3 regions of the Pseudorhizobium sp. NPDC055634 genome follow, and region 2 is predicted to be linked to each of the others. Evidence: riboswitches for the same ligand, from Rfam matches in the RefSeq annotation. Region 2 holds a riboswitch; each other region holds the start of a gene.
The links. Region 2 has a riboswitch for thiamine pyrophosphate ahead of thiB (thiamine ABC transporter substrate binding subunit). Riboswitches for the same ligand answer to the same signal wherever they lie in the genome.

Region 1 (9,893 bases), on a different contig from region 2:
CTGACAGCCGCAGCGACGGCATTGCCCTTTCCGAGTTCCGCGGCAATCGCGCTCGAGAGCGTGCATCCCGTTCCATGGGTGTTGCTGGTCCTCACCCGGCTTCCCTCGAACCATGTCGGTCCGCTATGCTCCGCAAGGACGTCAGGACTTTCATCGCCCGGCAGATGCCCCCCCTTCACCAGCACGGCCCCCGCCCCGAACGCTCTCAACGCCTCGGCCTGCGCCACCATCGCGTTGCGGTCCCGCGCCTCCGGTTCTCCCAAAAGGGCGGCGGCCTCGGGAAGGTTCGGGGTGAGGACGGTCGCAAGCGGCAGGAGACGGTCCCTGAGCGCTGCAATCGCCTCGTCCGCAAGAAGGGAGGCGCCGCCCTTGGCGATCATGACCGGATCGAGGACGATCGGGATATCCGGATGCCGGGACAGGATGTCCGCCAGCGTTTCGGCGATCCCGGCATCGGCGATCATGCCGATCTTCACGGCATCGACCCGAATATCGTCAAGAACCGTACGGACCTGATCGGCCACGAATGCGGCAGGGACGACGTGAACCCCGTAGACGCCTTTCGTGTTCTGGGCAGTCAGCGCCGTCACGGCCGCCATTCCGTAGGTGTCGCGTGCCGCGAAGGTCTTGAGATCGGCCTGTATTCCGGCGCCCCCGGACGGGTCGGAGCCGGCGATGGAGAGAATGTTGGCGATCATGATCTCGCTCTCCTTATTTCCGCAAGCAGTTCGCGGGTGGCGCCGAGCGGGTCGGGCGTGCCGCACACTGCGGAGACGACCGCCACGCCGGACGCACCTGCCGCCAAGACCGAAGCGACATGGTCCTTTTTCAGCCCCCCGATCGCGACCGCCGGAACCGGAGAAGCCGCGACGATAGCGGCAAGGCCCTCCGGGCCGATTGGCTGCTTGTGGTCGGGCTTGGTGGCCGTGGCGAAGACCGGGCCGACACCGATATAATCGACGAGGGAAGGATCGACCCCGCGCGCCAGTTCTTTTGTCTCGACCGAGAGGCCAAGGATCAGCCGGTTTCCGATGGCAGCACGCGCCGCCGCCGTCGCCATGTCCGACTGCCCCACGTGCACGCCTTCTGCGCCAATCTCCAGGGCCGCCTCCACATCGTCATTGACCATCAGGGGCACTCCCGATCCGGCCATTGCGGCCCGGACCGATTTTCCGGCAGCGACCAGGCCGCGGCGGTCGGCGTGCTTGTCCCTGAGCTGAATCATGGTTGCGCCGCCTTCGACGGCGAGTCGGGCGGTCTCGGCCATGCCGACGGCGCGGCAGAGGTCAGGATCGAGAATGACGTAGAGCGAGAGATCAAAGTTCTTCATTCCGTGCGTATCCTTGCTTCCGCCTGGAGCCTCAGCGGGCCAATGGCCGAGAGGGCATCGAGGAACAGCGGCGGGAAAGAGCCGGGTCCTTGCGCCGGATGGCCGGCATCCTCGCCGCAGACCGCAAAAAGCGCCATGGCGGCGACGGTTGCTTCCAACGGCCGGTCCGGGGCGATGGCGGCGAAGGCTCCGGTGAGGCAGGTCAGGGCGCAGCCGAACGCCGTGACCTTGGGCATGATTTCCGAGCCTCCCTCGATCCAAATCCGGCGATCGCCGTCGGTGACCATGTCGCTCTCGCCGGTGACGGCGACGATGCAGGAGTGCCGCCGAGCAAGCTCGACTGCCGCGGATGCCGCCGCGATGCTGCTGTCGCCGCTGTCGGCGCCCTGACCCCTGCTCTCGAAGCCCGCGAGGGCGAGGATTTCCGAGGCATTCCCGCGGATAACCGTCGGTTCGAGTTCCAGAAGCTCTCCTGTCACGCGGCGTCGGAAACTCGTGGCATAGTGGGCGACCGGATCGAATATCCAGGGCTTTCCCATGGCCTTCGCCGCGCCGGCCGCACCTTTCATCCCGGGCACGCCCGCCGCCCGCAGGGTGCCGATATTGATCGTCACGGCGGCCGCGATCCCGGCGAACTCGGCAGCCTCTTCCTCGGCGCTGACCATGGCCGGCGACGCGCCGGCGGCGAGTAGGACGTTCGCGGCTATATTCATCGCGACGTCGTTTGTAATGCACTGGACAAGGGGATTGGTCGCGCGCAACGCCTCCAGCATCGTCCCGCAACTGGACGGAAAATCTGTCATGAGATCGCCCTTTCTTCATCCAGCAAGGGCAAGGCAGGGGCATCTCCACCCGCGACTCCCTCCGCCAGCATGATCTGGTTCAGGTTCAAAGGGTACTTCTCAGCCCGCTTCAGCGGACGCCCCCGTCTCCACCAGACTTAGGAAGAAATAGGGCGCTTGTCATCCTCAAACTGCCGACGCAATGCCGGAGCAAACGGAGCCGTTCCGGGCTGCTAAGGCGCGAGGCGGGACGACAGGAGCGCAAAGGCCTCGTACGGTTGGAGGCTCATAGTCGACCCTACTTCCTCCATCGGCGCATAGTTGCTGATCAGGCAGCGACCTCGCCGGCGCAATTCGTCCGGGAGCGTGACCTCGACCTCGCGCGGGGCGAAACTCGCGACGACCAGAAGCTCCTCGTCCTCCAGCGTCCGCGTATAGACGAACACATCCGGATGCTGATCCAGCCAGGCCTGATAGCGCCCGTAGACAATCACGGGATGCTGCTTGCGAAGACGGGTAAGGGCCCGGTAGTGCGCCCAGATGGAGCGATCGTCGGATATCTGGCTCGCGGCATTCAGGGTCGCATAGTTCGGATTGACCTCAATCCAGGGAGCGCCGGTCGTGAACCCGCCATTGGGATCGGCGCTCCACTGCATGGGCGTGCGCGCGTTGTCACGGGCGCTTTCGTTTGCGCCGCGGATGAAGTCTTCCGCGGGAAGCCCTGCCTCCAGATGCAGGCGATACAGGTTGAGTGTCTCGATATCCTTGTAATGGTCGATGGAGGCGAAGGCGGCATTGGTCATGCCGATCTCTTCGCCCTGGTAGATGAACGGCGTGCCCTTCATGAGATGCAGCACGGTGGCGAGCATCTTGGCCGATTCCACGTGGTAGCCCGTGGAATTGCCGTACCGCGAGACGGCGCGTGGCAGGTCGTGGTTGCCCCAGAACAGGGAGTTCCATCCGTCTTCCGAAAGCGCGTGCTGCCATTTGCCGAAAACCGCCTTCAGCTTGACGAGGTCTATCGGCTTCGGCCGCCACTTTCCCATCACTTCGTCCCAGCTCTGGGTCACATGCTCGAACTGGAACACCATGGAGAGTTCGCGACGGTTCCTTCCCGAATAGAGCAGGGCAGAATCCGGCGTCGCGCTCCAGGCCTCGCCGACCGTCAGAATGTCCCGCTGCCCGAACGTCTCGCGGTTCATTTCCTGAAGGTAATCATGGAGGTGCGGGCCGTCGGCGGTAATGCCCGCATCGACATCCTTGCCGATGAGATCGATCACGTCCATCCGGAAGCCGGCAATGCCCCGATCCAGCCACCAGTTCATCATCCGGTAGATTTCAGACCTCACCTCGGGGTTCTTCCAGTTGAGGTCCGGCTGTCTCTTCGAAAACAGATGCAGGTAGTATTCGCCGGTCTCCGGGCAGAGTGTCCATGCGGAACCTCCAAAGGAAGACGTCAGGTCGTTGGGCGGACCGCCGTCCGGCGCCGGTGGCCGCCAGATGTAGTAGTCGCGCAGTCGGTTTTCCCGCGAACTGCGCGCATCGATGAACCATGGGTGCTCCTCGGACGTGTGGTTGACCACGAGATCGAGGAGGATCCCGATGCCCCGCTGGCGCGCCTCCGCGACGAGCCTGTCAAAGTCTGCAAGAGTACCGAATTCGGGTGCGATAGCCTGATAGTCAGCGATGTCGTAGCCATTGTCGTCCATCGGCGACTTGTAGATCGGCGAAAGCCAGAGGACCGTAACGCCGAGGGACTGCAGGTAGTCGAGGCGGCTGATGATGCCGGGAAGGTCGCCGACCCCGTCTCCGTTGCTGTCGCAGAAACTGCGCGGATAGATCTGGTAGACAGTTGCGGCATGCCACCATTTTCGCTCGGGGATCGGTAGGTTTTGCGGCCTGGCGGCAAGCTCGGTCATGCGCGGCTCCGATATCGGGATCACGATCGCCAACGCAAGATGAGCGGAGCGGTTCCCGTCGTTTGAACGCAAGGCCGATCAAGAAACGTTTCCCGCCCGGGGTTGGCAATCATCGAGAATGCGGCGCGCCGCACTTACCGCAGGAGACCCTGGCCGCCATCGACGTAGATCGGCACGCCCGTCACATGCCGGGCCCTGTGCGATGCGAGGAAGAGGATCACATCGGCGACGTCCATGGCGGCGCCGGGCGCGCCCTCCGTCAACGGTATGTCGCCTTCGGGCCACTCGACTGGAACGGCCGTCTCGTCGGCATCGCGGATGCTGGTGTTGTCGTCGATCTCCGTGGAGATCTTCCCCGGGCAGACCGCGTTGATCCGGATCTTGTGCCTTCCGAGTTCCAGTGCCAGCTGCTTCGTCATGGCCACCTGTGCCGCCTTGGTGGCGGAATAGGCGGTGGCCCCCGGCGAACTAAACGTCCGATTGCCGTTGATGGAGGAAACGATGATGATCGATCCGCCGCCATGGGCCTTCATGACCGGCACGGTCGTGTGAAGCGTCAGATATGTGCCGCGCAGGTTCACCGCGATCGTCTGGTCCCATTCCTCGGGCTTCAGTGTGTCGATGGGCGCCCATACCCCGTTGATGCCGGCATTGGCGACGACGATGTCCACCCGGCCGAATGCCTCGATCATGCGGGAGACCGCCTCGTTCATCTGCGCCTCGTCGGCGACATCCGCCTCCAGCACGATCGCCTCCCCACCCCTCGCGGTGATTTCAGCGGCCGCCACTTCCAGATCCCGGCGCGTATGTCCGAGCAGGGCGACCTTTGCTCCATGGGCGGCAAGCGTCACCGCCGATGCCCGGCCGATGCCCGATCCGGCACCGGTTACCAGTGCCACACGCGATTGCAGTTCCATGTCGTCCATCCCTTCGTCTCGTTCGGCCGCAGACAAGGCGGCGATGCCGGCTGCCGGCCCATCTGCCGTCACTCTTCGAGGAGCCGAAGCCCGATGCGATATTTCTCGCCATCGCCTCCGGTGCGCTCCGTAACCGCCAGGTTGTCGCGGAGATCCGCCAGCTTGACGGCCTTCGCCAATGGATTTGCGCCGGCTCTCATGACCAGTTCTTCGTACGATTCCCCGCCTTGCCTGGTCAGGGCGTCAACGGCGGCAAGGACCGCGGGCGCAAAGCCCTCGCTTCGCAATCGGTTGACCGTCCATTCGGGTGCGTTTTCAGGCAGGTCGTGCAACCAGGCCACGGTCACCGCATCCTCGCCGAAGACGGAAGCGGCAACCCGGCGCACATGATCGATCATCGGCTCCCCGGTCCGCTTCATCTCGCCGGCATGAGCCTCCTCCGCGATCTCCCGGGCACGCGACGCACCGGCGATCATTCGCGGTCCTCAAGGAACTGTTCGGTATCCTGGACGGGCGGGAGCCAGTTCTCGCGGCGCTTGATCCAAAGCTCGTAGGTCGGTTCAAGGTCGGTAGGCGCCATGTCGAGAGATCCGACGCGAATTTCCACCTCTTCCTCTCCCGGGTTGAACATCCGGGAGCCGCAAGCCCGGCAGAAGCCCCGTCCATGGAAGAGACCGATATCTCCGGAGCTTTCGAAAGCATGTGCAGGCCAGATCGCGAAGGTGACAAAGCTGGAACCGCTCTCCTTCCGGCAGTCGGCGCAGTGACAGAGACCGACCCGGAGCGGCGGCCCCTTCACGGTGTAGGCGACGTCGCCGCAAAGGCAGCGTCCGGACCGGATTATCATTCAGCCCTCCCTTGATTACTCCGCCCGATCGGGGGCGTCTGGTAGTTCGAAGCGTGGTGGCCATTGAACGGAGCGAGAGGCGGTTCGTTCCGCATCGAGGCGGATGGAACGGGCGAGGCATCTTGGCGACGGGCATGTGGCATTCTAAATGGCTAGGCCAGCACGACCCTCTACGGACGTCGACTGGACTGAACCGACGAAAGGCTCCGGGACAATGACCTCAATCCTCTGCGTGGCGCTCAATCCGTCGCTCGACATCGCCAACGAGGCAGCGAGAGTGGTCCCGACCAAGAAGATCAGGACGCGCAACCAGAGCCAGAGCATCGGCGGCGGGGGCGTGAACGTTGCACGGGTTCTTGCCGAAATGGGGGATACCTGCGACCTCCTGGTCCTGGAGGGCGGCGCGAGCGGCAAGATATTCCTGGAGGCGGCGAGAAGCCTCCAGGTGAAGCTCCATACCATCGAGATCGCCGGCATGACCCGGATCGCATTCATGGTGAAGGACCTGAAGACCGGGGACGAATTCCGCTTCGTTCCAGAAGGCCCGATCGTTTCCCCCGCGGAATCCGAACAGGTCTATCGTTTCCTGGATGGTGGGCGCTGGGACTACGTAGTGTTGAGTGGAGGCATCCCCCGCGGGATGCCCCAGGATTCTTACGCCTCGATGGTGCGCCAACTGGCGGGCAGGAATACCAGGATCATCCTGGATGCGTCCGGCCCCGCGCTTGCGGCAGCGCTGGACGCCGGCGGGCTTTACCTGATCAAGCCCAGCCTCGACGAGCTGGAGGATATCGTCGGGCGCAGCCTGGGCGCCGAGGAGGCCGTCCTCGCATGCCAGGATCTTGTCGCGCGAGGCTCGGTCCAGCATGTCGCCTTGTCCCTGGCGCGCGAGGGCGCCGTGCTGGTCAATGCGGACGGTTATCTCAAGCTCCCCTCCTTCCAGGTGAGGGTTGGCTCGACGGTCGGCGCGGGCGACAGTTTCGTCGGCGGTATGCTGTGGGCGCTGATCCATGACTACCCTGTCCGAGACGCATTCCGGTTCGGCATCGCCGCCGGTGCCGCAACGGTGATGCGGGAAGGGAGCGAGCTGTGCCGCCGGGAGGATGTGCTGGCGCTCTATCGATACGGGGCCGATGCCCTGGATTCTGAGGGAATGATCAGAAGGATGGAAGACGAGCAGCCGGATCCGAATTTCACATGAACCTCGGTCCGTCGATTGCGTTGTGCAGGCGCTCAACAGCAATCCGGAGCCGACCTTGGACATCATTCGCATTCTGCTCGCCTTCCTTCTGCCGCCGCTCGGGGTTTTCCTCCAGGTCGGTCTCGGCCTGCATTTCTGGCTAAACATCCTCCTGACACTGTTCGGATGGCTCCCCGGTATCGTTCACGCCCTCTGGGTCATTCTCCGCAAGTAGTTATCCGCGGGGCAAGTCCTCACCCATTTTTGAACGATTGCCGTCCTGCCGGCGTCGCGGCCCCGGCATCCTGTGTTACTCTTCGGCTAAACGCAGGATCGGAGCCGCCATGCTTGCCACGCTTGCGATGCTTTTATCTCTCTCCGGCGCGGTCGGCGGGCCGCCTGTTGCCCAAGGTGACGGCGGGGAGGTCGATGTCGAACTGTTGCTGGCGGTAGATGTCTCCCGCTCCATGGATTTCGAGGAGGTCCGCATACAGCGCGAAGGCTATGTCGCGGCGATCCGGCACCCGGATTTCATCAACGCCGTTCGCGACGGACTGCTCGGGCGGATTGCGATCAGCTACTTCGAATGGGCCGGCGTCGTCGATCCCGCCTCGCGCATCGACTGGACGGTGATCGAAACGCCGGAGGACGCCCGTGCATTCGCCGAACTTCTCCAGGAACGTCCGATCATAACCAGCAGGCGGACGTCGATTTCCGCAGCGATCGAGGAAGGTACGGCCACCCTTCTCTCCAACCGGTATGCGGGAATGCGCCGTGTCATCGATGTCTCGGGTGACGGGGCAAACAATGTCGGGCTGCCGGTAGCCCTCGTCCGGGACAGGGCGGTCGAGGCAGGCGTCGTCATAAACGGGCTTGCAATCATGCTGCGTCCCTCCACCGCCGTCCCCCTCGATGAATACTATGCGGACTGCGTCATTGGCGGGCCCGGTTCCTTCGTCCTGCCGGTCCATAGGATCGAGGATTTCACGGCTGCTATCCGACGCAAGCTGGTCCTGGAAATCAGCAACCGTGCTCCACAGCCGGCGCCTGTTCGGATCAACGATCAACAGACGGATTGCCTGATCGGCGAACGTCAGTGGCAGAACCTCTTCGACCGCTAGCAAGCGCGCATCTTCCTCAATCCGAAAGTAGCCCGGGAATGCTTGATCTCGGGCGGCGCCGTTCTAGCTATGTTGCCGCGATCCGTCGGCACGCGGGTCCGCCACGTCGTCGTGGAATAACCCGCTGCGGATACCGCGGCGAGGAGCCTGGGGGAGCAGCGAATTTGGCAGCAAGGGTGCAAGGAGAGGCGGGGCAGGATCGACGCCTGACGCAGCGGTTCCTGGTCGGGATCGGCCGCGGCGGTGCCGGGGCACTCATCTTCGGCATCCCGATGCTCATGACGATGGAGCTCTGGGCTCTCGGCTTCACCATCGAGCGATACCGCCTGCTGCTGCTTCTCCTGATCAATATACCGCTGCTCGTCGTTCTGTCGCATCGTATCGGCTTCGAGAAGACCTCCACGTGGCGGGAGGCTTCCCGCGATGCGATGATCGCGTACGCGATCGGCATCGTGATGAGCGCCCTCGTCCTGCTTGTCTTCGGAAGTATCAAGCTTGACATGCCGGTGAACGAAATACTGGGCAAGATCGCCATCCAGGCGGTGCCTGCCAGTATCGGCGCCCTTCTCGGGCGGTCCCAGTTCGGCGGGGAGGAGGACGGGGATGCCGACGAGCAGGCCGGTGGGCAGGAGGACAACGAGGAACACGAGTTCAGCACGAGCTACGCGCGCGAACTGTTCATGATGGCCATCGGTGCGCTGTTTCTCAGCCTCAACGTGGCGCCGACCGAGGAAGTCATCCTGATCGCCTTCAAGATGACCCCGTGGCACGCGCTTGCCATGATCGTTGCATCCGTCCTGATCATGCACGGTTTCGTCTATGCCGTAGCCTTCCGCGGTACGCATGAACTGACGGAGGATACGCCACGCTCCCATGCATTCATCCGCTTCACGCTACCGGGATACATGGTGGCGCTCGGCATCAGCTTCTATGTTCTGTGGACATTCGGACGGCTGGACGACACCGCCGGCACGCAAGCCCTGATGTCTGCAATCGTCCTCAGCTTCCCGGGCGCGGTCGGTGCCGCCGCCGCACGGCTCATCCTATAGGGTCTCGATGACGAAAAGCGTCAGGAACCGTCACCTCGAAACAAGCAAAGCCCACTGGGTCGAATGGGCGACGGGCTTGGTTTCCCTGCTTCTCGTGCTCGGCATGATCGTCTGGATCGCCGTCGAGGCGATGACGCAGGAGGATGTGCCGCCGAGTTTTGACGTGGCGGTGACGGGGGTTGCCCCCGTCGAAGGCGGCTTCCGCCTTGAGTTCGATATCCTCAATCAGGGCACGACGACCGCTGCGGGTGTGCTGGTGCGCGGGGAGGTCGTTCAGGCACAGCAGGTCATCGACACGGCGGAGGTCACGCTCGATTACGTCCCTGCGCGCTCGAAGGCGAGCGGTGGCCTCTTCCTCCTGCAGGACCCGTCACGGCAAGAACTGCGGCTGCGTGCCGTCGGTTATGCCGATCCGTGACCGCTTAGTAGGGCAGGCCCACATAGTTTTCAGCCAATGCCGTCGACGCGGCAGTCGAATGAACCAGATAGTCCAGCTCGGCTTCCTGGACGCGTTGCTCGAAGCCTCCCGTGCCGGGAAAGCGGTGTAGCATCATCGTCATCGACCAGGAGAAGCGTTCGGCCTTCCAGACCCGCTTCAGCGCCCGGAGCGAATAGGCATCGATGCCCGACGGCGCGCCGTCGAGATAGTATTCCCGCAGGCCGTCGAAGAGGTAGTGGACGTCGCTCGCCGCGAGGTTGAGGCCCTTCGCGCCCGTGGGAGGGACGATATGGGCGGCATCCCCCACGA
Region 2 (9,893 bases):
TCCGGGCCTGCCTGACCCGGCCCCGGTCGTACACCGGGTGCGTAACAGGGAGTTTGTGAAACGTATGACGACCCAGCAGAAAAAATCTTCGGCACGCCACGGCTTCAAGACCGGTGAAGCGATTGTTTATCCGGCGCACGGCGTAGGCATGATCACCGCCATCGAAGAACAGGAAGTGGCGGGCATGAAGCTCGAGCTTTTCGTGATCGACTTCGAGAAGGACAAGATGCGGCTGAAGGTGCCGGTGGCCAAGGCCGTCAGCATCGGCATGCGCAAGCTCTCCGAGACCGATTTCGTCGAGCGCGCCCTCAAGGTTGTCCAGGGCAAGGCCCGCGTGAAGCGCACGATGTGGTCGCGTCGCGCGCAGGAGTATGATGCCAAGATCAATTCCGGCGACCTGATCTCTATCGCCGAGGTTGTGCGCGATCTTTACCGTGCCGAAAATCAGCCTGAGCAGTCCTATTCCGAACGCCAGCTCTATGAAGCTGCGCTCGATCGGATGGCCCGTGAAATCGCGGCGGTCAACAAGATGTCCGATACGGAGGCCGTCCGCCTGGTCGAGGTCAATCTCGCCAAGGGACCGAAGCGGGGCAAGGTCGTAGAGGAAGAAGACTCCCAGGAAGAGGCCGCGTAAGCGCAGTCATTTCATTGCTGACCCAAAGACCCGGCCTTCGCGCCGGGTTTTTTTTGGAACTTTTTTCCGCGCAGGACGTTAATCCGCCGTAACGGCGACTGTTGTCCGTCTGCACGACGCCTCAACGGCTGTTTCCCAAACACGACATAGAGGTCGGCCTCGAGATGGCAAGACCTCGCGGGAACGAAGAGGGGATGAGGACGGCGGAAGGGGTCAATTCGTGGCAGCGGCCGCGGCATCATCCGACTGTCATTCTTGTCGAAGCCAGCCAACGTCACGGAGAAGACACGATGAAAGCCATGTCTGCGGACCGCAATATGATCAAGATCGCAATGTCGGCTCCCTATCTGGCGAGAGATGAGGAACGAAACCTTGCGGTCAGGTGGAAGGACGACCAGGATCAGGATGCCCGAAACCAGATTGCGCTCGCCCATATGCGGCTGGTAATCGCCATGGCTTCCAAGTTCCGCGGCTTCGGCCTGCCGATGAGCGACCTCGTACAGGAAGGCTATGTCGGGCTTCTTGAGGCAGCCGCCCGGTTCGAGCCCGCCCGCGACGTCCGTTTTTCCACCTATGCCAGCTGGTGGATCCGCGCCTCGATGCAAGACTATATCCTCCGCAACTGGTCGATTGTCCGCGGCGGCACGAGTTCCGCCCAGAAGGCGCTGTTCTTCAACCTGAGGCGCCTTCGCGCCAAGCTCGCGCGCGGCGACAGCAATCTTACATCGCGTGCGATCCATGAGGAGATCGCCGCCGCCCTCGGCGTCAGTGTCGCCGATGTCCAGACAATGGATGCGAGGCTTTCGGGCAACGACGCCTCTCTCCAGGCGCCTTCCATAGCCGGCGATGCAGACAGCGGCGAACGGCTGGACATGCTCGCAAGCGGAGAGCCTCTCCCCGACGAGCAGGTTTCCGGGATGATCGACGGCGAGCGGCGCATGCGATGGCTGCACGGTGCCCTCACCAAGCTCAACGATCGCGAGAAGAAGATCATCCGGGCGCGTCGGCTGACCGACGAGGGAGCGACGCTCGAAGCCCTTGGTGCGGAGCTCGGCATTTCCAAGGAACGCGTGCGCCAGATCGAGAGCCGGGCGATGGAGAAGCTCAAGTCCGCGCTCGTATCCGCCAATCCGCAGATGGCCGCCTGCTAGAGGGCGGTGCTATTCTGAAATGATCTTGAACTTCTGGCCGGGCGAAATCGCCGCGCCGGCCGGAAGCGCGTTGATCAGCTTGAAGAGGTCAAGCTTGCGGTCCGTACCCATCATGCGTCCGGCAAGGCTTGCCAGGGTGTCCTGCGGCCCGGCCGTCACGATCCGTATCCTGAGCGGCTTCAGCGAGGCTATCTCTTCGGGCGTCATCTTCCGGAAGCTCGACTTGAGCACGGTCGAAACCGAATCCACCGCCGCGCTCCCCTTGGGAACCGCCGTCAGGAAGCGAAAGATCTGGTCGTCGATCCGGATGACGGTGACGTCGAAATCCCAGCGCTCGGCCGAGGCACGGGCGGTCGCGGCCGGAAGGCCGTTGACGCTTGTCATGCGGACCGTTTCCGGCTTCAGGCCGGCAACCCAGCCGCTGGTCAGATAGTTGGTCAGGCTGGTGGTGTCGCCGGCATCGACCCCATCGAAGCGTATCGCCGTTTCACCGGGCCCGGTCGCGAGCACGGCATCCACCTTGTTGTCGATCCGGAAATCGGCCGGGACCTCGAAGCGTATGCCAAGGCTTCCGTGCAGGAATGTCTGCCCGCGCACGAAGCCTTCCTCCGGACTGTCGCCGTAGAGAAGGCCGTCAATGCCTGCCAGATAGTACTCACGCCCCCGGTCACCGACAGTCCCCTCCATGCCCTGCGCCCTCGCGTGTCGCCGCGCGAGATCGACGCGCTGCGGTGCGTTGGGATGGCTGGAGAGGAAGTCGAGGCTCTGGTCGCTGTCCGGATCCACCGAGGAGAAGCGCGCATAGGCGGCCATGGAATCGAGGAAGCGCGGAGCGGCATAGGGGTCGTAGCCGGCTTCTCCCAGCATCCGGACGCCGATCACGTCGGCCTGCAGTTCCTGCTGCCGGGAAAAGGCGGCCAGCCGCAGCTTGCCGCGTGCGAGGGCCTGCTTGCCGGCGAGGTCGCTGGAAAGGACTTCGGCGACCACCCGGCTGGCGATGACCTCCGCCTCCTCCCGCTTCTGGCGCTCGATCCCGTGGTTGGCCGTCACGTGGGCCATTTCGTGCGAGAGAACGGCCGCGACTTCCGACGCGTCGTTGGCGAGTGCAAGCAGGCCGCGCGTCACGTAAAGATAGCCGCCCGGCAGGGCGAACGCGTTGATCGCCGGCGAATTCAGGATGGTGATGCGGTAGGACTGCGAGGGATTTTCCGCGACGGCCGTCAGCGCCCCGGCGATGCGCGCGACCAGCCTTTCGGTCTTGGCATCGTGATACTCGCCGCCATAGCTCGCGACGATGCGAGGATGTTCGCGCGCGCCCATCTGGGCACGGGGGTCGTTCTTCTGAACCTGATCGACGATCTGCGGGTTCTCGGATGGGGCGACATTCGGCTGGTAAGCCTGGTCGAGGATGGACTGGCAGCTGGAGAGCGCGGCGGCGGAGGCGAACAGGAAGGCAAGATGCCTTGCCGCGCGGGCCGTACCGGTCCGGCGGGACGCCGTCCCTCCACGCTTGCTCGTCCGCAGTCTCGGCTTCGTCATTCTACAGACCCGCTTCCCATCATCCGCAGGGGACGCCCCACCCTGTACAAGGCCGGCCGCCTTTTTCTTCCGGCTTAGCGACTTTCTTTCAGCCAATATAGTGCTTCCTGTCCAGAACGCCCGTGGCAATCAAAGCAGGACCATGCTGTTGCTGCGATGCCACCGTGCCACGACTAAATTGTGGCAGGGGTCAGCCGGCGAGGAATTGCCGGACGGCGGCCAGATCATGCCGCTTCAGGAACTGCGCGACCGGGGCAGCGACCAGGATATGTCCACCGTCCATGAAAAGGACATGGTCCGCCAGGCGGCGAAGCTCCTCCCGGTCGTGGGTCACGAGGATGACGGTAATCCTGGTCTCCCGATGCAAATCGGACAGGAGCTCGGCCATCTCCAGCCTCAGCCCCGGATCCAGCGCGGCGAAGGGCTCGTCCAACAGGAGGACGGGCTTGCGGCGCACCAGCGCGCGGGCAAATGCGACGCGTTGCTGCTCGCCGCCGGACAGTGTGGGCGGGAGCCGCCGCTCCATGCCCGCCAACCCGACCCGATCAAGCGCGGTGACCACGGCTTCCCGCTCCTCGCCGCTCAGCTTGCGCAGGGACGGGTTGATCCCGAGCGAGACGTTGGTGAAGACGTCGAGGTGACCGAAGAGATTGTTGTGCTGGAAGACCAGCGATACCGGGCGCTCGGAGGGATGGCGGCCCGCCATATCCTTGCCGCCGAACAGGACGCGACCGCTGTCCGGCATCTCGAATCCGGAGACAAGGTTCAGAAGCGTGGACTTGCCCGCGCCGGATGGCCCGGCAATGGCGGTGATTATACCGGCCGGGATGGTGCAGTCGAGATGAAGGCGCGCGCTCCCCAGATTCAGGTCCAGGTTCTCGAGCCGGATTTCAGGCGCAGACTCAGCGATGGGCATGATGGCTCCCGTTCATTTGCCGACCCGACGTTCCGATCACCGTCAGCAGGAGACATACCGCCGCCAGCAACAGCGCGAGACCGTCGGCATCCTGCGTGCGGTAACTGGAGAGGCTGCCGTAGAGCAGCCAGGGCAGGGTGACGAAATCGTTGGAAGCGAAGAGCGCGACCGCCCCCAGGTCGCCGAGGGACAGCGCCATCGCGAACGATAGCGCCAGGAGCGCCGGCCTCGTCAGCACGGGGCGGTCGATCCGCCAGAAGCGGGCCCATCCCGTCACGCCAATGCTCGCGGCAAGGCGGGCGGTATCCCTGCGATGCTCGGCCATTGCCGGTTCCAGTACCCTGATGACGAAGGGGATCGACATCAGCGCGTTGATCGCAACGACGATCCAGACGATCCACGTTGACGCCGAGCCCGAGAGCCGCAGAAACAGGAACCAGCCCGTGCCCAGCACGACCGGTGGCACGAGGAGGACGAGCAGGGAGGTGGCGCCGAGAATGGAGGAGAAGCCGCCGAGCAGCATGCCGGGGTTCTTTCGGTCGGCAATCGCCAGGCGCGCGTTGACGAGGGCGACCGAGCCCGAGACTGCGAGCAGGCCGGATGCCAGCGTGATCGTCGCGCTCGTTGCCAGCGCCCGATGGAAGGTGTTGCTCTGGAGGAGACGGGAGAGGTCCGCCTGTAACCCCGCAGCGAGAACCGCGAGAACGGGCAGGAGGACAAAGGCGGTGGCGGTGGTGATGACCAGCGCGTCCCATGCACGCGCGGCAAATCCATGCCCGTCGAAACGACGCACGTGGCGCCCGCTTCTCGGAAACCGGTCATCGGTGGCAGGCAGGAGGGAGAGCGTGATCAGGAGCAGGGCCGTCAGACCGATCTGCAGCAGCGACAGCGCCACCGCGCGGGCGGGATCGAAGTCGAACCGCAGGGACTGGTAGATCGCGACTTCCAGCGTGGTCGCGGCCGGTCCTCCTCCGAGCACCAGGACGAGCGTGAAGCTCGTTGCGCAAAGCATGAAGACCAGGCCGGCGATTCCCGGCAGGACCCGGAGCAGCACAGGCCATTCGATGAACCGGAAGATAGGCGCCGGCCGCATGCCCAGTTGCGCGGCAAGCATCCAGTATTCGCCCGGCAGACGGTCGAGTGAGGCGACCATCAACCGGCAGGCGAGCGGCAGGTTGAAGAAAACATGCGCGAGCAGGATGCCGCCGAGGCCGTAGATGCTCACCGGCTCGTCGAGGCCTGCCTGCAGGAGGAGCGAGTTGAGGAGCCCCTGTCTGCCCCAGATCGTGATGAGGCCAAGCGCCGCCACAAGTGCGGGAAGCCCCATCGGCAGCGCCATCAGCCGCAGGATCCAGAGCCGTCCCGGAAGTTGCGGCCGCCGGGCGAGCGCCAGTGCGACCGGGATTGCAAGTCCGATGGAAAGCAGCGTCGAGAGCCCCGCCTGAAGCAGCGTGAACCGCAGTACGCGCACCGTATAGGCCGACCAGAAGGCGTGACCTTCACCTGCCGGCGCGGCGGCAAGAAGTGCGTAGACGGCAAGCCCTACAAAAGCGGCGATGGCGAAGAAGGCGATAATGCCTCCGCCGATCGCGGCTCTCTGCTCCCGTCCTGTCAGCATCGGAGGCTAGCGTCCGCTCATGGCGGTCAGCCATTCGTCGATCCATGCCTGACGGTTCGATGCCACTTCGGAAGGATCCATGAGGAAGGTCCTGGCCGGCTGCACGAGCCGATCGAACGCTGGTGGCAAAGGCTCGCTCGTCTTTCCCGCCGGCATCATCCAGTTGGTCGTCGGAATGATGTCCTGGAGGGCGGGCGACATCATGAAATCGAGGAACCGCCGCGCAAGTTCCTTCTCATCCGACGTCCGCGTCAGCCCTGCCACCTCGATCTGGATGTAATGGCCCTCAGCGAAGGGTGCCGCCTGGTATCGATCGCTACCCTCGGCGACCATGTGATAGGCGGGAGAGGTGGTGTAGGAGAGGACCATCGGAACCTCGCCCTTGGTGAACAAGCCATAGGCCTCCGACCAGCCCGGAGTTACGGTCAGGATGCGACGGCGAAGCTTGGTCCATGCCTCTTCGGCGTGGTCGCCGTAGACGGACTTCACCCACAAGAGCAATCCGAGCCCCGGGGTGGAGGTGCGTGGATCCTGGATCACGATCTTCTGCGACGGGTCCCCCTCCACCAGATCCTTCAGGCTCGTCGGCGGGGCGTCGATGGTCTTGGTGTCGTAGACGACTGCAAAATGTCCGTAGTCATAGGGGATGAAGATGTCGTCCCGGTAGCCGCCCGGCACCGTGATTGCGCCGGTATCGAGACCATGAGGCTCGAACAGGCTCGTCGCCTTGGCTTCTGCGGCAAGATTGGTGTCGAGACCCAGGACGATGTCGGCCTCAGTATTTTCGCCTTCGAGTTTCAGCCGGGAGAGAAGCGCGACGCCGTCGGCCACAGCCACGAAGTTCACCCTGCATCCGCAGGACTTCTCGAACTCCGCCTTTACCCGAGGGCCCGGGCCCCATTCGGCCGTGAAGCTTTCGTAGGTATAGACGGTAAGGCTGGGCTCCTGGGCAAGAGCCGGGGTCAGAGCGGTCAATCCCGCGATGAAAGCCAAAAATCCCGAGAGCCGCATCCATGCCTCCGTGCTGATCGCGAAGGAATAGGGGCCGATGGACGCCGTCTAATCCCTCCGCCGGTGTTAACCGGATCAGGTTCTGCGGGTTGGTGGATACCTCTCAGCCGCGCGCGGCACCCCGTTAGATCAGCCAGAGATTTAGCGAGGGACACGGCGCTTTGCAAGCGCCGTCCAGGTGCGGTCAGTGAGCGCGCTGGAAGACGCGAAGCTCGCGCGGCAGTTCGGCGCAGCCGCCCGTGCGGCCCGCAAGCGCATAGCCGATCGACTGCTCGATGACATGAGGCATGACCGGCTTGGTGAGAACGCCCAGAGGGCCGTTGTTGCCAGGCTCGATCTCCTCGGGATTTGCGGTCATGAAGATAACCGTAACTCCGTATTTCTCCGCCAGTTCACGGCCGATGGACGGGCCTGTCCTGCCGTCCGCCAGGTTGACGTCGACGAGGGCGATGTCCGCGGAATGCGCGAGTGCCAGGGCGGGGCTGCGACCGTTCGCCAGTCCGGCGACCTTGAGGCCCATGGCCTCGATCGTCTCTGCCACGTCGAGGGCAATCAGGAATTCGTCCTCCACGATGAGGACACGGTGTTCCTCGGAGACTGGGTTCTGCCAACCACTCGTTACGCCTGTCAGCATCGGATGCTCCTGATGGTTCGGTGCCGCTTGGTACCGATCAGGCCGTGCCACATCGATACTGCCACCCGAACGACCACTCGCCGGCATTGTTCCGCAATGCGACAGGTTGACGTGCTTCAAGTCCTTTTCATGGCTAACAGATGGTTAAGATCAGCCCTCAAGCTCCTCGCGCAGCATTTCAAGCTCAAGCCATTCCTCTTCCATCCCGGCAAGGCGCTTGCGCAGTGCCTCCAGTTCGCCAGCCAGCGCATTGAAGCCTGCCGGGTCCCTCGAGAAAAGGTTCGGATCGGCCATTCGCTCTTCCCGCGAGGCGATCTCGGCCTCGGCCCTTTCGATATCCTTCGGCAGGTTTTCCAGGGCGAACTTCTGCTTGAAGGACAGCTTGCCGCGATTCTTGGGCGCATCGCCGGCGGGCGGCGTCCCTTCCGCCTTTTCCCTGGCCTGGCGCTCGGATCGCCGTCTTTCCTCCTGCGCGCCGCGCCGTTGGGCCAGCATGTCAGAATAGCCGCCAGCATATTCGATCCAGCGCCCGTCCGGCGCCTCGGGATCGGCGGGCGCAATGGTCGAGGTCACCGTCCGGTCGAGGAAGTCGCGATCGTGGCTGACCAGGATGACGGTGCCGTTGTAGCCGGCGACGATCTCCTGCAGCAGGTCCAGCGTTTCGATGTCGAGGTCGTTGGTGGGTTCGTCGAGGATCAGCAGGTTGGAAGGCTTGGCCATGATCCGGGCAAGGATCAGGCGCGCGCGCTCGCCGCCGGAAAGGTTTTTGATCGGCGTCCGCATTTGCTCGGGCTGGAAGAGGAAATCCTTCATGTAGCCCGCGACGTGACGTTGTTCGCCATTGACGAGAAGCGTCTCGCCGCGTCCGTCCGTGAGGTAGTGGGCAAGCGTGTCCTCGGGGTCGAGGTCCTCGCGCTTCTGGTCGAGGGTGGCGATCTCGAGATTGGTTCCGAGCCGGACTGTGCCGCTATCGGGCTCGAGCTGGCCTGTCAGCATTTTCAGGAGGGTGGTCTTGCCTGCACCGTTCGGGCCGACGAGGCCTATCCTGTCGCCACGGTGCACGCGGATCGAGAAGGGAGCGACGATGACGCGTTCCCCGTAGAGCTTGGTAATGGCCTCCGCCTCGATCACCAGCTTGCCGGATTCCCGGCCTTCCGATGCGGCCGCCTGCACCGTCCCCTGCGGACCCTTGTGGCCGCGGTAGGTCGCGCGCATGGTCTGCAATTCACCAAGGCGGCGCATGTTGCGCTTGCGCCTCGCCGTCACGCCGTAGCGCAGCCAGTGCTCCTCGCGCTCGATCGCCTTGCCCAGCTTGTGCTGCTCCAGTTCCTCCGCCGCCAGCACCTCGTCGCGCCAGGCTTCGAAATGGGAAAAGCCGCGGTCGAGACGACGGGAGGTGCCGCGATCTAGCCAGACGGTCGCCGTCGAGACCTTCTCCAGGAAACGCCGGTCGTGCGAGATCAGCACGAGGGCGCTTCGCGTCTTCCGGAGCTCGTCCTCCAGCCATTCGATCGTCGGCAGGTCCAGGTGGTTGGTCGGCTCGTCGAGCATGAGGATGTCGGGCTCGGGCGCCATGACGCGGGCAAGCGCCGCGCGCCGGGCTTCGCCGCCCGAGAGGCGTGCCGGGTCCTCCTCCCCGGTGAGGCCGAGATGTTCCAGGAGGTAGGTGACGCGGTAGGGATCGTCGCCGGGCCCGAGGCCTGCTTCCGCATAAGCCTGGACCGTTCGATAGCCCTGGAAGTCCGGTGCCTGCTCGAGGTACCGGATCGTCGCCCCCGGATGGCGGAATACTTCGCCCGATTGCGGCTCGACCATGCCGGCGGCGATCTTCATCAGCGTGGACTTGCCGGATCCGTTACGTCCGACGAGGCAGATGCGGTCGCCCGGTTCCACCTGCAGGCTCGCGCCGGCCAAAAGGGGCGTGCCCCCGAAGCTCAGGAAGATATCGTCGAGTTTGAGGATGGGAGGCGCCATGGGTCAGGCTCCGCTGAGGTCATAGGGGCGGGCGAGGATCATCGCCGTGCCGCGTTGAAGGGCGAAGGTGACGGGACCCTTGGCCACATTTGAAATCGTCCGGGACGAGCCGAAGGGCAGGGAGAAACTCTCCAGCGGGTAGCGGGCGTTGACGATATCGAGACCCTCCAGGTCGGAGAGACCGATCACCGAGAACAAGGAACCAGCCGGCAGGTCGATCGCGACGCGTCCCGGAAGCAGGGGCACGGCTTCTTCGGTTCCGGAGGTCAGCAGCACGTCGATGCCCCGCTCGGCAAGGCTCAGGGCATGGACGACATGCTGCAGGGCATGGTCACTTCGCTCGCCGCCGAGGGCGCCCGCAAGCACAAGGCGTCCCGCTCCCCGCTCGATTGCCTCGGCCGTCGCGATCTCTCCGT
Region 3 (9,893 bases), on a different contig from region 2:
CGGCCGGGTGGTGAAGTCGCTCATGTCGTGAATTCCCTGTGAATGTCATGCTTCGCGCGGATCGAGCGCATCGCGCAACCCGTCGCCGAGGAGATTGAAGCCCATCACGATCAGGAAGATCGCGATGCCGGGCCAGGTCGCCATCCAGGGGGCCTGCGAGAGAAAGTTCTTGGCCACGTTCAGCATCGAACCCCAGCTGGGCGCTGGCGGCTGCTGGCCGAGGCCGAGGAAGGAGAGGCTCGCTTCCGCGATGATGGCCGTGGCGATCGTCACCGTCGCCTGGACGATGATCGGCGCCATGGCGTTCGGGAGAATGTAGCGTAGCATGATGTTGGCATGCCCGAGCCCGATAGATCGCGCGCTCTCGACATAGTCCTCCATCTTGACCGCCAGCACCTGTCCCCGCGTCAGCCGCACGAAGATCGGCATGGCTGAAAGTCCGATCGCGATCATCGCATTGGTGAGGCTCGGTCCGAGGAAGGCCGCAAGCGCGATCGCCGTGATCAGGAACGGCATGGCGAGCAGCGCCTCGGTGACGCGGGAGATCACCTGGTCCGTCCAGCCGCCGAAATATCCGGCCAGAAGCCCGAAGGGGACGCCGATCGCGACTGCGATGGCAACCGAGAAGACCCCGGCCATGAGCGACGCCTGCGCGCCCCAGATCATGCGCGAAAGGATGTCGCGTCCCAGGTCGTCCGTGCCGAGCCAGTGTGCGGCCGAAGGCGCCTTGCGGATGGCGGACCAGTCCGTCGCCGCGGGGTCCGGGATCGGCAGCACGGGCGCCGCAATCGCCAGCAGGGCGAAGAACAGGATGACGCAGAGACCGACGACGGCTCCCCGGTTGGCCTTGAGCTTGCGCCAGGCGCGGCCGGCCGGGCGATCGCCGGCGGGCGGATGTGTCGTCGCGGCGATCGTCATGTCGTCCCCCTGAGTTTTGGGTTGAGGAGAACGTAGAAGACGTCGGCGATCAGGTTCATGAGGATGAAGCCGATCGCGGTGCAAAGCACGACGCCCTGCACCACCGCATAGTCACGCGTGAAGACGGCATCGACGATCAGCTTGCCGAACCCGGGGATCGTGAAGATCTGCTCGGTGAGGACCGCCCCCGCCAACAGTTCCCCGAAGAGGAGCGCGATCATCGTGACGATGGGAAGGAGCGCGTTGCGGAAGGCGTGGCTCATGACGACATCCCAGGGCGAAAGCCCCTTGGCCCGCGCGGTGCGGATATAGTCTGCACTCAGGACCCCGAGCATGGAAGAGCGCGTATGGCGCATCAGCTGTGCGGCAAGTGCTGTGCCCAGCACGAAGGCCGGCATGATCATCGTCTCGATGGAACGGACGGGGTCAACGAAGATGGATTCGTATCCGGACGCCGGCAGCCATCCGAGGTTCACGGAGACGAGAAGGATGAGCATGATGCCCAGCCAGAAGTTCGGCACCGAGAGGCCCGACAGGGCGACGAGATTGCAGATATAGTCGATCGGGCCGTTCTTCCAGACGGCGGCCAGGATCCCGGCGGGAACGCCGATCGCCAGCGCGAACATCATCGCCATGACGGCGAGCTGGATCGTAACCGGCAGCTTGTCGCCGATCAGCTCCAGCACCGGCTGGTTTGTCCGCAGCGAGATGCCGAAGTCCCCGGTGACGACGCCGCCCAGCCAGTTGAGATACTGCAGGACCACGGGGTCGTTCAGCCGGTACTTCTCGCGAAGAAACGCAAGCGTTCCAGGGTCGCGCTCCTCGCCGGCCATGGCCAGCACCGGGTCGCCGGGAAGCAGCTTCTGCAGCGAGAAGACGAAGATGGAGATGATGATCAGCGTCGGGATCGCGACCAGCAGCCGCTTTCCGATATAGACAGCCATGGGACGGCCCTCGCGTTTTGAAGCCGCATGGGCGAGCCCATGCGGCCGGAGGACTTAGTCGGCGTCCTTGACGCCGACCAGGCGGATCATCCCGTCCGGCGACGGCGCGAAACCCTCCACGCCCTTGGCGATCGCATAGGCATAGGGCTGATGGCCGAGATAGATGATCGGCAGGTCGTCGTTGAGAATCACGCTGACCGCGTCATACTTCTGCTTGCGGACGGCCTCGTCAGTTGAGGCCCGCGCCTCGTTGAGAAGCTGGTCGACCTCCGGGTTGCAGTATTTGACGTCGTTGATGCCGCCCTTGCAGGTGATGAACTGGTGGATGTTGCCGTCCGGATCGATCCGCCCCGACCAGTCGGAACGGCTGAGCTGGTAGTTGCCGGCCGTCTGCTCGGAAAGAAGGGTCGCGAACTCGGTCGATCTCAGCGTGACGTTGAAGCCCGCCTCCGACACCATCGACTGGATGGCCTGCATCATCTGCGTCTGGGTGGTGTTGTTGGCATGCTGCAGTTCGATATCGAGCGTCTCGTGGCCCGCCTCCTTCATGAGTTCCTTTGCCTTCTCGATGTCGCGTGCCGGCACCGGAAGGTCCTGGTTGAACCATGGGCTGGTGGGCGGAAACGGCTGGTTGCCGCCCTTTGCGGTCCCTTCGAAGACGATCTGGTTGAGCGCCTGACGGTCGATGGAAAGCGAAAACGCCTGGCGCAGACGCTTGTCCTGCCCCAGCGGGTTTTCCGCTCGCGGGCCGTTGGCGAGATTGACATACATGGCCATGTAACCCGGGCCGATCACGTCCGCATAGGTGAGGTTGGCGTCCTCCTTGACCGAGGCGGCATCGGAGGCGGAGATCCGCTCGGCGATGTCGAGATCGCCGGACCGGAGGTTGGCGAGACGCACGGTCGTGTCCGGGATCGGCAGATAGATCACCCTGTCGAGGTGGACCTCGTCCTTGTTCCAGTAGTCCTCGAATTTCTCCAGCACGATGCGGTCCTGCTGGATGCGCTCGACGAACTTGAATGGGCCGGCGCAGACGGGGTTGGAGCCGAAATTGGCGCCGAGTTCCTGCGCCGCCTTCGGCGAGACGATCATCCCGGCGCGGTCGGAAAGCTGTGCCAGGAGCGTGACGTCGGGGCTCTTGAGGGTGAATTTCACCTCGTGTTCGCCGCTCGCCTCGACTTTCTCCACCGACGACAGCTCGCTCTTGCGGCGCGATTCGGGAAGCGTCAGGTTCCGCTCGATCGTCGCGACGACCGCGTCGGCGTTGAAGGGCGTGCCGTCGTGGAATGTCACGCCTTCGCGCAGCTTCATGGTGAGCGTCGTGGCATCGTCCGACCAGGTCCATTCGGTCGCCAGCTGCGGGACGATCTTCATCTCCTGCGATATATCGACCAGCTTGTCGCACATGGCGGTGTAGACGAGACGGCCGACGAATGTCCTCGACTGCGCCGGATCGAGCACGTCGGCATCATCCTGCAATCCGATGCGAAGTTCCGCGGACGCCGCCGGAAAGGCGGCAAGTCCAGTGGCAAGAAGCACTGCTGCACGTAGGTTGAGCTTGGTCATGTCCTGTTCCTCTGGATCGTTTTTTGAGTTTTCTTGGTATGCCCGGCTGGTTGCGTGCCTGCGCCTTGGTTCAGCACGCGCTGCGGATGGGATCGTCCTCCGTATGTTCCAGCGACGTCGCGCGGATGAGGCGCTCCTGCAGCATGAGAAGGTGCTGCCGCATGGCCTCGGCCGCCCTCGTCGGATCGCGTGCGGCGATGGCGTCGATGATGCCGTGATGCTGCGCAATCGAGATCGTCATCGCGTTGCCGGCATTGCGTGCGTTCTCCCGGATTGCCTGCCACGCCTCGTCCTGGCGCACCCGGTTGACGAGGTCGAAGATGCCGAGGAAGAGCTGGTTGCCCGCGCTCTGGGCGATCTGCCGGTGCAGCGCCCCATCCCAGAGTTCGCGTGAATCGGCGTCCTCGCTGTGGCTGATCCTGGCGGCGAGACTGCGCATGCGCTCGATGTCCCGCGGTTTGGCGCGCATCGCGGCAAGCTGGGCAAGTTGCGGCTCGATCCTGAGCCGGACCTCCATGATCTCCATGAAATCGGTGCCGGCGACGATCGCCCCGAGTTGGTCGGTCAGGCTGTCCGGCTTTTCTCCGGCAAAGGTGCCCGCGCCGTGCTTGCGCCACACCAGTCCTTCCGATTCCAGGACTTCCAGCGCCCGCCTGACGGCGCGCCGGCCGATGCCGAGCTTTTCGGAAAGGTCCCGCTCGGTCGGCAGCCGTCCGTTTGGGGCAAGCTCGCCGGCCGCGATCATCTCGCGCAGCCGCTCGAGGGCGTAGTTGGCATTGTCGTGCTTTACCGTACTCAAGTTCGTACCACCGTGCGCACCACTTTCCGATTGGTTCAGTGGACGTCGGTTTCGACGCGCCGTCAATCTATTTTTTGGTCATTCCGGAAATTGGCGAAGCTTTAGGCAGTCAGAGCGTTTCGCTCGGATCGACAGGGGAACGGGCTCAGGCCTCTATCTCGACGTCGCCCTTCGGGCGCGAGCAGCAGGCGAGGATGAAGCCCTCCTCGATCTCCTCGTCAAGAATGCCGCCATTGTGGGTCATTTCCACGTCCCCCGAGAGCTTGAGCACTCTGCACGTGCCGCAAAGGCCGGATTCGCAGGCGGCGGCGATCCGCACTCCGGCGGCGCGGGCGGTCTGTAGGATCGTGTGCCCGGGCTCGCAGCGCCCTTCCTTGCCGGAAGCGGAAAAGGCCACCCTTGCCGGGGCGATCTCGCCGATTTCCCCGGCGCTCGTGGAGGGCAGTGGCGTCGCGACCGGCTGGAAGCTCTCCTCGTGGTAGCGGCCCATGTCGAAGCCCGCGCCCTTCAGCGCGTCCCGCACGGTCGCCATGAACGGCTCCGGCCCGCAGCAGAAGACGGTGCGGTCGAGGAAATCGGGCGCGAGCAGCGCGATCTTCGCCTTGTCGATGCGGCCCTTGAGCCCGGACCAGAGCTGTCCGCGCGACAACTGCTCGACGATCAGGCCGAGCGTGAACTGCGGCATGTCGCGCGCCCGGGCCTCCAGCTCCCAGCGGAAGATGATGTCGTCGGGCGAGCGGGCGCAGTGCAGGAAGGTGATGTCGCTGTCGGGCGACCGGTCGCCGAGATCGCGCGTCATCGACATCATCGGCGTGATGCCCGATCCGGCGGAGATGAACAGATACCGGCTGCCCGGGTGCCTGGCATAGGAAAAATCGCCGAGCGGGCCGAAGGCCTTCAGCGACATCCCCGGCTTCAGGTTGTCGAACATCCACCGCGTCCCGATCGATCCGGCCTGCGCCTTGACGGTGACCGAGACCGTATAGGGGCGGGACGGGCTGGAGGAGAGCGTGTAGGTCCGCATCAGCGGCTCGGGACCCACGGGTATTTCCAGGGTGACGAACTGGCCGGGCAGGTAGCGGAACCATATGCCGGGCTTGTCCGGGCGGAAGGTGAAGGTCATCACGTCCGGCGCTTCCGGCGTGACCGCCACGCATTCCAGCCGGTGCTCCCGGTCTGTCCACGGGCGCATTTCGTCGAGGTGGCGGAAGATCGGCTGCGCCATGTTCATCTCACGCCACCGCCGAAAGCGCCGTGCCGCCCTGCAGGCGGGTCAGCATGAAGTTCGTGTACCACTCGACGAACTGCATGACTCCGCCCTCGTGCTCGGGAGAATAGGGTCCGGGCTCGTAGGCCGGCGAGCGGATGCCGAAGGCGTTCTCCTCGACGATCTGCCGGTCCTGGTCGTTGGTCATGTTCCACACATGCGTCAGGTCGTGGAGATCGTAATCGACGCCCTCGACGGCATCCTTGTGCACCAGCCATGTGGTGGTGACCGCCGTCTCTTCCGCCGACAGCGGCAGCACGCGGAAGGAGATCGCATGGTCGACGAGGATGTGGTTCCACGTCGTCGGGTAATGGAAGAGCAGCATCGTGCCGATATGCGAGATCGTGACATCGTCGGAGAGCGGCCGTCGCACGGCCCTTCGGCCCGTCATCGTGTAGCTTTCGGCATCCTCGATCAGCGGCATGCGGGCGGTGCGGAACTGGCCGGACGGGTCGATGCGGAACTCGCTCGGCAGCCGCGCCGCCTCGCAGCGTGCCCAGTGTTCCGCGATGACCGGATCGTCCTTTGCGCCCTGCACCCCCGTCGCGCTCGGCGCCTCTGGATAGGTGCGGCAGAGTTCCGGGTGATTGCTGGCGCAGTGGTAGCATTCCCGGTTGTTTTCCCAGACGAGCTTCCAGTTGCCCTTTTCGACGATCGTGTTCCGGTGGGCGACCTTGGCTTCCCACAGCCGGTGCGGCTTCATGTACGGCTCGATCGACGCGCGCACCGGACCGAAGTCGCCCGGCGTCTCGGCAAGGCAGATGAAGATGTAGCCCGCGACGCTCTCGCAGGCGACGGCCTTCATGCCGAACTGCGCCTTGTCGAAATCCTCGCCCATCTGCCGCGCGAAGACCAGCGAGCCGTCGAGGTCGTAGGTCCACTGGTGGTAGGGGCAGACGAGGCGGGCGGACGCGCCGCGCTCCTGGGTGCAGACCCGGTGGCCGCGATGGCGGCAGGTATTGTGGAAGGCCCGGATCGCGCCGTCCTTTCCCCTGACGATCACCACCGGATAGTCGCCGATCTGCGCCGTGAAATAATTGCCGGCGCGCGGGATCTCGCAGTCATGGCCGATGAACAGCCAGTCCTTGTACCAGATCTCCTCCAGATCGACCCGGTGGAAATCGGGATCGGTGTAGAAGGGTTGTTCGAGGCTGAAGCCGGGGGTCCTTGCCCTGATCCGGCGAAGCATGTCGTTGCGGGCATCCATTCTCTTCATCCCTTCGCGGGACCGTCGGATGGCTTAGTTGCGCACCGGCCCGCCCTGAGGCGCCGTCGCCCGATCGCCCACCGCAACCAGTCGTTCCTATCGACCCTGGGCCGGTCATCGTCTTCTCGAAACCGCACTGCGCGTGCGGCGCCGAACAGCTTCAGGCTAGCAGAGGTGCCGGCATTTCGAGATGTTCTTTCGCGACATGGCGACTGCGCAAACGGAACAGCCGTTCGACACGGCGATTTCCTCTCCGGTTCCGGCCCGTCCTGTGGTATCGGCATGACGGTCGCGCTCGCGGGTGGACTGCCCATGCCGCCGCGCGACACGGGGCATCAATCGGAGGAACAGCATGCCGACACCACCTTTCCGTGCCGACCACGTCGGCAGCCTTCTTCGCCCGCTCGCCATTGCGGAGGCACGCGCGGCGCAAGTCGACGCGGCCACCCTGCGCGCCATCGAGGACGCTGAAATCCCGAAGCTCATCAGGATGCAGGAAGAGGTCGGCCTCAAGGTCGTCACCGACGGCGAGGCCCGCCGCGCCTTCTGGCATTTCGATTTCATGGGCATGCTCGACGGCATGGACATGGAAACCCGCGGCCAGGGCGTGCAGTTTCACGGCACCCAGATCCCGCCGGTCCATCCGGTGATCAACGGCAAGCTCGGCTTCCCCAAGGATCACCCGATGCTCGAGCACTTCACCTTCGTGAAGGATCATACGACCGTCTGCCCGAAGATCTCGATCCCCGGCCCGTCCTGCGTCCACTTCCGCACCGATCCGGTCGACGTCCGCCCGGCCGAGTACAAGGATCCCGACGTCCTCTTCGCCGATATCGCCGAGACCTACCGTCAGGCGGTCGCCGCCTTCTACGCCGCCGGATGCCGCTACCTGCAGCTGGACGACATCTTCTTCGCCTATCTCGGCGATCCGAAGCAGCGCGAGCAGCGCAAGGCCATGGGCCAGGATCCGGACTGGCTGATCGACCGCTATGCCTGGATGCTCGAGGAGGCGATCAAGGACCGGCCCTCCGACATGGTCATCGGCATGCACATGTGCCGCGGCAATTTCCGCTCCACCTACGCCGCCACCGGCGGCTACGACGCGGCCGCGGACGCCATCTTCAACAAGACCAGCGTCGATATCTATTTCATGGAATACGATACCGACCGCGCCGGCGGGCTGGAGCCGCTCAAGCTCCTGCCGAAGGGCCGCAAGCGCATCATGGCCGGCTTCATCACCACCAAGACGCCGGAGCTGGAATCCATGGACTGGCTGCGCAAGCAGTTCGAGGCGGCCTCCCGCTACGTCGACATGGACCAGCTCGGCATCGCGCCGCAATGCGGTTTCGCGTCGACCGAGCACGGCAATGCCATCACCGAGGAAGACCAGCGCCGCAAGCTCGAACTGGTGGTGAACACCGCCCGGGAAATCTGGGGAACGGCGTAAGCCCTTGGTAAAGCCGAACCCGTCCGTTGCCGCGGGCGGGTTCGCATCGATCCCGACCCTCTCCCGCCAGAACCTCCCGCCCGCGAACGGCCCGCCTCCGCGCCGGTGACAGGTGCCTCTGATCCTTTCCCGCACCGACCCGATTGACACTCGCCCGGACTTCGCCGAACATGGCCGCATTCCGAGGGGGGCATCGTAACGATGCTGAGATGGCGGTGAGCCGGACCCTTGAACCTGATCCGGGTCATGCCGGCGTAGGAACGGAAACGGCCTTTTTCGGCGCGAATTCTCTTCTCCGCTTTGCCTGGATCTCCGTGATGTAACGTCGGGAGATCGATTCATGCCATGCATTTCAAGTCGGCGCCCCCGGACGGGGCGTCCGCCGTCCGGCCGGCCGGCGCGATAGGCGGACCATGCCGTCCCGTCACATGGGGATGGGGGTCGTCGGCCTGCTGGTGCTCTGGCAGCTCGCGGTCTGGCTCTTCACGCCCCCGGCCTACATCCTGCCGCCACCGGCGAACGTGCTCGCCGCCTTCGCCACTCGGGGCGGCTTCCTGCTGTCCAACAGCCTGGTCACGATCACCGAGATTGCCATCGGGCTTGCCTGCGGCGCGCTGCTCGGCTCGCTCGCGGCCCTTGCGGTCGCCGCCTTCCCCCGTGCCGGCCGGCTCGTCTGGCCCGTCATCCTCGTGCTTCAGGCGCTGCCGGTCTTCGTGCTGGCGCCGATCCTCGTCTTGTGGTTCGGGTTCGGTGTCGCGTCGAAGGCGGTGATGGCCACGATCATCATCTTCTTCCCGGTCGCGTCCGCATTCGCCGATGGCCTCAACCGGACCGACCCCGCCATCCTCGATGCCGTGGCGCTGACCCCGGCGACCCATTGGCAGACCCTTCGCCACATCCGCGTTCCGCTCGCCCTGCCGGGCCTCGTGTCCGGCCTGCGCGTCGCAGCGCCCCTTGCGCCCATCGGCGCGGTGGTCGGTGAATGGGTCGGCGCGTCTGCCGGGTTGGGCTTTGTCATGGTCCAGGCGAACGCCCGCATGCAGACCGATATCGTCTTCGCCGCAACCGTCGTCCTCGCGCTGCTCACCCTTCTGTTGCGGCTCGCGGTCGATGCGGCCACCGCCCGCTTCACGCCCTGGGCGCCCGAAGTCCCGTCCCGTAACGCAAGATAGTTAGCCGGAGAAGCTTTCATGAATAGTCGTCTTGTTTCCCTCCTCCTCACCGCGGCCCTTTCGATGCCGATGACCGCTCATGCCGCGGATCGCCTGACCGTCATGCTGGAGTGGTTCGTCAATCCCGATCATGCGCCGATCGTCGTCGCCCGCCAGAAGGGCCTGTTTGAGGCGGAGGGGCTGGAGGTCGAACTCATCCCGCCGGCCGACCCCTCGTCCGTTCCGCGGCTCGTCTCGGCACGGCAGGCCGATGTCGGCGTCCACTATCAGCCCAACCTCTACCTCGACCATGCCGCGGGTCTGCCGCTCGTTCGCTTCGGCACCCTGGTGGAGACGCCTTTGAACACGCTGACGGTGCTCTCCGACGGACCGGTCAACACGCTCGCAGATCTCAAGGGCAGGAAGATCGGCTTTTCCGTCTCCGGCTTCGAGAGTGCCATGCTGAGGTGCATGCTTGCGGCCGAGGGGATAGCCCCGGACGAGGTGGAACTCGTCAATGTCAACTTCGCGCTTACCTCGTCGCTTCTCGGCAGGCAGGTCGATGCGACGATCGGCGGCTACCGCAATTTCGAA

Region 1: linked by a shared signal. The riboswitch ahead of thiM (hydroxyethylthiazole kinase) and the one ahead of thiB (thiamine ABC transporter substrate binding subunit) in region 2 are both predicted to bind thiamine pyrophosphate.
Region 3: linked by a shared signal. The riboswitch ahead of ACWGPT_RS04870 (ABC transporter permease) and the one ahead of thiB (thiamine ABC transporter substrate binding subunit) in region 2 are both predicted to bind thiamine pyrophosphate.

Annotation. Positions count from the first base shown of each region.
Region 1 is NZ_JBSHHW010000009.1:126,334-136,226, forward strand. Features, by position in the region: gene thiD (bifunctional hydroxymethylpyrimidine kinase/phosphomethylpyrimidine kinase) at 1-698, opposite strand, end outside; gene thiE (thiamine phosphate synthase) at 695-1,330, opposite strand; gene thiM (hydroxyethylthiazole kinase) at 1,327-2,133, opposite strand; TPP riboswitch at 2,173-2,267, opposite strand; gene ACWGPT_RS15565 (glycoside hydrolase family 13 protein) at 2,346-4,031, opposite strand; gene ACWGPT_RS15570 (SDR family oxidoreductase) at 4,166-4,948, opposite strand; gene ACWGPT_RS15575 (HD domain-containing protein) at 5,017-5,424, opposite strand; gene ACWGPT_RS15580 (GFA family protein) at 5,421-5,795, opposite strand; gene ACWGPT_RS15585 (1-phosphofructokinase family hexose kinase) at 6,010-6,996, shown strand; gene ACWGPT_RS15590 (YqaE/Pmp3 family membrane protein) at 7,052-7,210, shown strand; gene ACWGPT_RS15595 (DUF1194 domain-containing protein) at 7,320-8,096, shown strand; gene ACWGPT_RS15600 (TIGR02587 family membrane protein) at 8,261-9,145, shown strand; gene ACWGPT_RS15605 (TIGR02588 family protein) at 9,153-9,563, shown strand; gene pobA (4-hydroxybenzoate 3-monooxygenase) at 9,568-9,893, opposite strand, start outside.
Region 2 is NZ_JBSHHW010000006.1:206,232-216,124, reverse strand. Features, by position in the region: gene ACWGPT_RS12395 (CarD family transcriptional regulator) at 65-634, shown strand; gene ACWGPT_RS12390 (RNA polymerase factor sigma-32) at 925-1,785, shown strand; gene ACWGPT_RS12385 (M48 family metalloprotease) at 1,795-3,324, opposite strand; gene ACWGPT_RS12380 (thiamine ABC transporter ATP-binding protein) at 3,515-4,240, opposite strand; gene ACWGPT_RS12375 (thiamine/thiamine pyrophosphate ABC transporter permease ThiP) at 4,227-5,858, opposite strand; gene thiB (thiamine ABC transporter substrate binding subunit) at 5,865-6,887, opposite strand; TPP riboswitch at 6,905-7,003, opposite strand; gene ACWGPT_RS12365 (response regulator) at 7,054-7,503, opposite strand; gene ACWGPT_RS12360 (ABC-F family ATP-binding cassette domain-containing protein) at 7,654-9,477, opposite strand; gene ACWGPT_RS12355 (thiamine diphosphokinase) at 9,481-9,893, opposite strand, start outside.
Region 3 is NZ_JBSHHW010000002.1:377,444-387,336, reverse strand. Features, by position in the region: gene ACWGPT_RS04910 (gamma-glutamyltransferase family protein) at 1-24, opposite strand, end outside; gene ACWGPT_RS04905 (ABC transporter permease) at 46-918, opposite strand; gene ACWGPT_RS04900 (ABC transporter permease) at 915-1,862, opposite strand; gene ACWGPT_RS04895 (ABC transporter substrate-binding protein) at 1,917-3,428, opposite strand; gene ACWGPT_RS04890 (FadR/GntR family transcriptional regulator) at 3,499-4,227, opposite strand; gene ACWGPT_RS04885 (2Fe-2S iron-sulfur cluster-binding protein) at 4,373-5,458, opposite strand; gene ACWGPT_RS04880 (aromatic ring-hydroxylating oxygenase subunit alpha) at 5,460-6,701, opposite strand; gene ACWGPT_RS04875 (5-methyltetrahydropteroyltriglutamate--homocysteine S-methyltransferase) at 7,054-8,148, shown strand; TPP riboswitch at 8,323-8,426, shown strand; gene ACWGPT_RS04870 (ABC transporter permease) at 8,562-9,320, shown strand; gene ACWGPT_RS04865 (ABC transporter substrate-binding protein) at 9,339-9,893, shown strand, end outside.